Regions from separate parts of the Brevibacterium sp. Marseille-P9724 genome, predicted to be linked through region 1. Evidence: predicted binding sites of a transcription regulator. Region 1 holds the regulator's gene; the other holds the start of a gene.

Region 1 (4,011 bases):
GGCGTCGGGTCGACAGGACGACGCAAAGGGCGGTTCGGGCACGGCCACCCCCGAAGACCTGCCCACTCCCCCACCCTGGGTCTGAGCACCCGGACCGAGATGCGAGGCCCAGACAGCACGGAATTCCGGGATCTCGGAATCTGAGCGCCCGGGGCCCTCGGAATACGATGCGCTCTGACCTGCACATTTGATGCCGTTTCGAGATGTTCACCTGGAAGTTCCAAGAAAACACTGACCTTTCACACAGGTGCGGCTAGGTTGAAGGGGTCAAACACACGGGTGCTTCGCACTCTCTTTTAGGAAAAGGATCACCGTGAAGAAGACCATCCTCGCTCCCGCAGTAGCCCTCTCGGTCGGCCTGACCGGCGCATTCGGATTCGCCGCAGCCCCCGCCTTCGCTTCGGAGGGCCCGTCGTCCGAGACCGAATCAACAAACCCGGCTGCCGACGAAACACCCACTGACGACACCGACGCCGACGCCGACGAGACCCCGGTTGATGACAACAAGGACGAAGAGGGCGAAGGCGGCGAGGACGAATCACCCGCTGGCGACGAGGCTCCGGCTGACGACGAAACACCTTCTGACGAACAGCCCGAAGACAGCACCGAGGGCGAAGAGTCCGGCGAAGAAGCCCCGGCTGAAGACGAAGAGTCTGAGGAAGAAGCACCTGCTGCAGAGCCGACTCTGCACCTGTCTGAAAAGAAGATCAAGGCCAGCGACTTCAACAACAAGAAGAAGGGCATCGGCGCTGCCGTTTCCGGCCTTGAACCCGGCACCAAGGTGAAGTTCACCGTCACCGGCACCTCCGGCAAGGCAAAGAACGTCCAGTCGTACTCACAGACCGTCGAAGCTGACGAAGACGGCATCGCCGCCCTCAGCGTGGCCGGAATCACCGACGGCAATGCCGAGGACTACGTCGGCAAGTACACCATCACCGCTGAGTTCGACGGCGAGACGCTCAAGGACTCCTTCGAGGTTGTCAGCGAAGCTAAGAAATCGGACAAGAAGGAAGACAAGAAGTCCGGCAGCACCGGCGGAGCCATCTCTGGTGATTCCTCTGACTCCGACAAGTCTGATGCCGACGAAGCCAACGCTGATGAAGAATCGGAAGCTCCTGCTTCGTCCGGCGCTCTTCCACGCACCGGTCAGGGCCTCGGCGCTCTGGCAGCAGGCGCCGCTCTGCTCACCGTCGGCGGTGCAACCGTTCTGCTCACCCGCCGCAACCGCAAGGCCTGAGCGGCAGGCGCAGAACTGAGATTCTGAACTGAAACACAGTGAAGGGGCGGCCCACACGGGGCCGCCCCTTCACTGTTTCCAAACCCGGCCGTTCTCAGCGCTGGCGTGCCGGAGGAACACAGCACTAGCGTGTGCGGCGAGCGGATGCTCCCGGCATGAGCACACCGGCAATGCGCCTGGCCGGGCGTGCCCGGCGGCCAACACCCTGACCGTCCTCAAACAGAGACACAACATCGCCAGACGAAGCTGCGGCAAAGATTCTGCCGGCAGTTTCCAAACGACGGCGCATAGCCTCCATTTCGGCACGCATAGCTTCCTGTTCGCGGCGCATGGCCTCGATTTCTTCGCGCATCCGCAGAATCCGCTTAATGCCTTCGAGGTTGATGCCGTCATCCTGACTCAGTCGCTGCACCAGCTGCAGCTTTTCGATGTCGTCAGCCGAGTAGCGTCGACCGCGCCCAGCTGACCGCTGAGGCGTCACCAGCCCCAGTCGGTCATACTGCCGGAGCGTCTGCGGGTGCATGCCCGCCAGTTCGGCCGCCACAGAAATCATGTAGACAGGACGGTCTGCGGGAATCATCAGGCTTCACCCGCCCTCCGCTGCAGGCCTTCACGAGGATTCTCCCCTGCGGTAGCGGCAGCAAAGTCTTCAACCGCCTTTTTCGCTTCGGCACTGAGATTGCGCGGGACCGTCACTTCGACGGTCACCAGCAGGTCGCCCTTGCCGGACTTCGCGTCGATGCCCCGGCCGCGCAGGCGCAGTGTGCGCCCAGACGGCGTACCGGCGGGAATCTTCATGGTGACCGGCTGCCCGCCCAGAGTCGGCACGGAAACCTGTGTTCCAAGTGCCGCTTCCGGGAACGTGACCGGCAGCGTCATACGCAGGTTGTTGCCATCGCGTGTGAACACACTGTGCGGTGCGACTTCGACCGTGAGGATGACATCACCGGGCTGGCCCCCGTTGGGGCTGGGCTTGCCCTTACCGCGCACGCGGACTTCCTGGCCGTCTTTCACTCCCGCGGGAGTGCGGACGGTCAGCGGCTTTCCGCCGGGCATGTTGAGCTTCACAGTGGCGCCTTCAATCGCCTCGGTAAAGCTCAGGCGCGCCTTCGAGCGGATGTCCCCGCCCTTCTGCGGAGCCTGCTGGTAGCCGCCGAAGCCGCCACCGCCAAAACCGCCGCCCCCGCCGAAGCCGCCGCCGAACAGGTCGGACAAGTCCGGCCCTCCGCCGGGGTACCCGCCGACACGAGTCCGAGCTCCGGTGCCGCCGGTGTTGAACAGGCCCGAGAAGATGTCCTCAAAGCCGCCGGCACCGGCACCGCCGGCGCCCGCCTGGAACCTGGCGCCGCCGCCCATGGCGCGCACCTGGTCGTACTGTTTGCGAGTTTCAGGATCGCCGATCACCGAGTTCGCAGCCGAGATCTCCTTGAACTTCTCTTCTGCTTCCGCGTTGCCGGGATTGGCGTCCGGGTGGTACTTGCGGGCCAGTTTGCGGTAGGCCTTTTTGATTTCAGCATCGGAGGCGTCCTTGGAGACTCCGAGCGTTTTGTAGTAGTCCTTCTCGAACCACTCATTCTGCGGTCCCGAGTTCATCCGGCCCCTCCTTTCAATGCCGAACTGATCTGCTGTTGTGTTCTTCTAGCCGCCGAGGCGGAGCCCCGCTCCCCCAGCACGGCACCCAGGTGCCCCGCCAGGTGGTCGGAAGCTCCGCCTCGGCAATTGTGGGTGTGTCAGGCTTCAGGGAGGTGAACCCCCACCCGAGCTGCCCGAATGACGCGATCGCCGATCTTGTAGCCCGGCTGCATGACCATGAACACCGTGGGCTCTTCTACATCAGCCGAGGGCTGCTGCATGAGAGCGTCGTGGATGTTCGGGTCGAAGATCTCACCGGCTTCGCCGTACTGCACGACTTCAAGCTTGCCGAGGGCTTCAAGGAGCCTGTCGACGTGCTTTTCGTACGGACCGGTGACATCACCGGCTTCGCGAGCCAGCTTCACCTCGTCAAGCACGGGCATGAGCGCTTCGACCGCGTCCTGCAGACCGGCTGTGCGAGCAGCCTGCTGATCGCGTTCCGAACGGCGACGGTAGGCCGCGTATTCGGCGTTGAGCCGCTGCAGGTCGTCAAGGTAGCGCTTGGCTTCGTCCGATTCCGGCTGCGGTTCGGCGTCTTCGATGCCCGAAGCGTCGTCGGGAATCTCAACACCGAGATCCGAAGCGTCAGCCGCCGGCTGCTCCGCGTCCGGCTGGCCCTCCGGCTGCTGTTCAGACTGCGGGGTATCGGCCCCGCCGTCGGCCTGACCCGCGGGGCGGGCCTGACCGGTTTCGGGATCAATCCGACGGTTGTCCTTGAACGAGAAGCCCTGGTCGCCGGTGTCGCGGCCGTCTGGGTTCTCGGCGGTCATTACTTCTCCTCGTCTTCGTCAACGACTTCGGCGTCAACGACATCGTCGTCAGCAGAACCTGCGTCGGCCTGTGCGCCTTCCGCACCGGCTTCAGCCTGAGCTGCCGAGTAGATGGCCTCGCCCAGCTTGGTCTGCGACTGCTGGAGCTTGTCGTAGGCCTGCTTGACGGCGTCGTCATCGTCACCCTTGAGGGCTTCCTTCAGAGCGTCGACATCTGCCTGGACCTCATTCTTGACGTCTTCGGGCAGCTTGTCGTCGTTGTCCTTGATGAGCTTGTCCGTCTGGTAGGCCACCGTTTCCGCGTTGTTGCGCGTGTCGGCAGCTTCGCGACGCTTCTTGTCTTCGTCAGCGTGCTCTTCTGCTTCGCGCACC
Region 2 (4,011 bases), on a different contig from region 1:
CACGATGTCCTTCCGGAAAAAGAGCGCCCGACCTTCCCTGGCCGCAGCGCCCGATGAGCATTTGCGCTTCATGATACGACGTGCGGTGTGACCTGCGTCAATGCCGCCTGTGACGGTCGGAGGCGGTGCCGAGGAGCGGTGCGAGGAAACGGCGGCCGGGGATGGGGAGGGGCAGGTGCCGGGCAGTCTCAGCTGTCCCTGCGGGCGAGCCCCTGAACGGGTTCGACGTGCAGAAGTCTGCGCAGGCGGCCCAAATTGAGAGTGCGGGACTGGGCAATCCGGCGCACCGCAAAGCGGTCGAGCCCGTCCTTTGGCCGGCGGCCGGTCTTTTCGCGCAGCCAGGCCGTTGTCAGCGCGAGGTCGGCAGCCCGGTCGTCAAAGTTGTAGGGCCCAAGGCCGGTGCGGGCCATGAACGTGTTGATCGCATCGCGCAGAACATAGGGTTCGGGGTCTGACACGTTGATCGGCCCGTAGGCTTCTGGGTGCCGCAGACCGGCGGTAACCGCTGCGGCGACATTTTCAGCACTGGCCAATGCTGTTTTCTGGCGGCCTCCGCCGGGCAGTTCGATAACGCCCTTCTTAGTGGCAAGTGACTGAAGAAAAGGAAAATTGCGCCGGTCACCCGGACCGTAGACGGGAGCCGGGCGCAGGATGAGCGCGTCCGGGCGCAGGCGGGTGACAACCTTTTCGGCTTCGACCTTCGAGCGTTCGTACTCGGTGGTAAAGCACGCAAGGTCCGCAGGTCCGTGCTCTTCGTAAATGTCCCGGAGCCCGCGGCGGGGGTCATAGACATCGGCACAGGACAGGAAGATGAAGCGGGCCCGGGGGAACGCGTCGAGCACATTGCGGGTTCCCGTGACGTTGACGCTGTGGGCGTCCTGCTGCGAAAGGCCTCCGCCGCTGACACCGGCGGCGTGGACGACGGCGCTGATGTCACGGCCGGTCACACGGCAGTCCGCGGGTGTGCGGATGTCCCATTCGATGTGCTCGACCGAATCGTCATGGGGGGCAGACGTCCCAGCGCTCACCGGGGTGTGGCCGGCTGCCCGCAGTGCAGAGATGACGGCGCGCCCAATGCATCCGGAAGCGCCGGTGACAAGAACAGTCATAGGCTCAGATTAGCGCGCTCACACCGCTTTGGCCGGTATGCGGCCGGTGTCGCCCGAGCAGTGTTGTGTAGGCAGCGGCGGTCTAGGTGCGGTCGATGTCCTTGCTGACGAGGCCCTCGGCTTCGGAATGGCCGTGGGTCCACTCCGGGGAACGCTTTTGAAGAAAAGCCGTAATGCCCTCCTGTGCGTCGGTGAGCACGGCGTTGTCGGCCATGACCCGGCCCATGCGGGAGTAGGCCTCGGTTGTGCTCAGGGAAATCTGCTCGTAGAAGGCGCGCTTGCCGATCGACACCGTGGTCGACGAGGACTGGGCGACGGTGCGGGCCACTTCGAGTGTGCGCTCGCGCAGGGCGTAGGCGGGTGCGGTGTGTGAAACAAGGCCGCGCTGGAAGGCCTCTTCTGCCTTCATCGGCTCTCCGGTCAGGAGCATCCGCATGGCCGTTTTGCGGTTGACCGCGCGCGACAGCGCGACCATCGGAGTTGAACAGAACAGGCCGATGGTCACACCGGGGGTGGCAAAGGATGCGCTTTCAGAAGCCACAGCGAGGTCGCAGGTGGCCACCAGCTGACAGCCCGCCGCGGTTGCCAGGCCCTGCACTTCTGCAATGACCGGCTGCGGAATGGACTGGATGATCCGCATGAGCAGGGTGCAGGTGTCGAAGATGTTCTGCTGGGTTGCGTGATCGCTTCCCTGGACTTCGCGCAGGTCATGGCCTGCGGAGAAAACCTTGCCGGTCGACGCGAGGACGATGGTCCGAACTTCCGTGTTCTTGCCGACTGTGCGGAAGGAGTCGATGAGTTCGTTCATCATCTTCCGGGACATGGCGTTGCGGTTTCCGGGACTGTTGAGGGTAATGAGCGCAATCGGGCCGTCGTATTCGAGCGTCACCAGTTCTTCAGACATGTGTTCAGTCTGCCAAAGACCGTGCGGCGCGAAAAGAATCAAGGACAGAAATCTTAGGTTGAGCGGAATAGACTCAACCTTGTTGAAGTTACCTGTATGAACATAGTTTTGCAGGAAGGGAGGTGTCCCCATGGACACCAAATTCACCTCACGATCGCAGGAGGCTCTGTCCACCGCGATCAAGGACGCAGCGCAGCGTGGAAACTCGCAGGTTGAGCCTGCGCACCTTCTCGCCGCTCTGCTCGAGGGCGAAGACAGCATTGCCGGAGCCCTCATCACTCACCTGGGCGGACGTCCCCAGGATATTCGCAGCCGTGCTCAGGCCGTCGTTGCCGGACTGCCGTCTGCCAGCGGATCGTCCGTCAGCCAACCGCAGCTCTCAAGGGCCGGGCTGTCGGTCATCAGCAGCGCCGAAAAGGAAATGCAGGCACTCGGTGACCAGTACGTCTCAACCGAACACCTCCTTTTGGGTGTCGCGGCCGATTCCGGTGAAGCCGGCAAGCTGCTCAGTGCCGAAGGCATTACCCGCGACGCGCTGCTTGCCGCCCTGCCGGAAGTCCGCGGCGGTCGCAAGGTCACCAGCGAAAACCCGGAAGACACCTTCCAGGCGCTGGAGAAGTACGGCATCGACCTGACCCAGCAGGCCCGCGACGGGAAACTCGACCCCGTCATCGGCCGCGACTCCGAAATCCGCAGGGTCGTTCAAGTGCTGTCGCGTCGCACAAAGAACAACCCGGTGCTCATCGGCGAAGCCGGTGTGGGCAAAACCGCCGTTGTCGAAGGTCTCGCGCAGCGCATGGTCGCAGGCGATGTTCCCGAAAGCCTGCGCGGCAAGCAGCTGGTCAGCCTCGACCTGTCGGCCATGGTGGCAGGCGCAAAGTACCGCGGTGAATTCGAAGAGCGCATGAAGGCCGTTCTTGAGGAGATCAAGAACTCCGAAGGTCAGATCGTCACCTTCATCGACGAAATCCACACGCTCGTCGGTGCGGGTGCCACGGGCGATTCCGCAATGGATGCGGGCAATATGCTCAAGCCCATGCTGGCCCGCGGCGAACTGCGGCTGGTGGGTGCGACAACGCTTGACGAGTACCGCGAGAACATCGAAAAGGACCCCGCCTTGGAGCGCAGGTTCCAGCAGGTGTTCGTGGGAGAGCCGAGCGTGGAGGACTCGATTGCCATTCTGCGCGGGCTGAAGGAGCGCTACGAAGCTCACCACAAGGTGACGATCGCAGACTCCGCCCTGGTTGCCGCCGCGTCGCTGTCGAACCGCTACATCACCGACAGGCAGCTGCCGGACAAGGCCATCGACCTCGTAGATGAGGCCGCCAGCCGTCTGCGCATGGAAATCGATTCGGCACCTGTCGAAATCGACCAGCTGCAGCGCGATGTCGACCGCCTCAAAATGGAGGAGATGGCGCTGTCAGCTGAAACCGACGAGGCTTCGAAGGAGCGGCTGGCCGCTTTGCGCGAAGACCTTGCAGACAAGCAGGAAACCCTGTCCGGTCTGACCGCGGCCTGGGAATCACAGCGTGCAGGTCTGAACCGCCTGGGCGAACTGCGGCAGAAGCTGGATGATCTGCGCAGCCAGGCGGAGATTGCGCGGCGCGACACGGACCTCGAAACGGCATCGCGCCTGCTGTACGGCGAAATCCCGCAGGTCGAAAAGGAGATCGCCGCGGCAGAAGAAGCCGAATCGGCTGCCGGATCTCAGGCCAAGCAGATGGTGGGCGAACAGGTCACGGCCGACGACATCGCCGAAGTCGTATCGTCGTGGACGGGCATTCCCGCCGGTCGTCTGCTGGAAGGCGAACGGGAGAAGCTGCTGCACGCGGAAGAGCACATCGGCAAGCGGCTCATCGGCCAGAAGAAGGCCGTTGAAACCGTGTCGGATGCTATCCGCCGTGCGCGCGCCGGGGTTTCTGATCCCAACCGTCCCACGGGTTCGTTCCTGTTCCTGGGGCCGACCGGTGTGGGCAAAACGGAACTGGCCAAGTCCCT

What was found. The regulator HspR, encoded in region 1, represses chaperone genes until heat shock. The targets are predictions, from matches to a motif close to AAGTTGAGTCNNNNNGACTCAACTT.
Region 2: a site for HspR is predicted at 2,069-2,093, ahead of clpB (ATP-dependent chaperone ClpB). Genes of this name have one in related genera too.

The regions. Positions count from the first base shown of each region.
Region 1 covers NZ_LR722997.1:63,840-67,850, forward strand. Annotated here, with positions in the region: gene GC119_RS09150 (maleylpyruvate isomerase family mycothiol-dependent enzyme) at 1-85, shown strand, start outside; gene GC119_RS09155 (hypothetical protein) at 314-1,237, shown strand; gene GC119_RS09160 (heat shock protein transcriptional repressor HspR) at 1,362-1,817, opposite strand; gene GC119_RS09165 (DnaJ C-terminal domain-containing protein) at 1,817-2,830, opposite strand; gene GC119_RS09170 (nucleotide exchange factor GrpE) at 2,968-3,639, opposite strand; gene dnaK (molecular chaperone DnaK) at 3,639-4,011, opposite strand, start outside.
Region 2 covers NZ_LR722993.1:42,719-46,729, forward strand. Annotated here, with positions in the region: gene GC119_RS06080 (APC family permease) at 1-3, opposite strand, end outside; gene GC119_RS06085 (NAD-dependent epimerase/dehydratase family protein) at 189-1,109, opposite strand; gene GC119_RS06090 (enoyl-CoA hydratase) at 1,192-2,013, opposite strand; gene clpB (ATP-dependent chaperone ClpB) at 2,144-4,011, shown strand, end outside.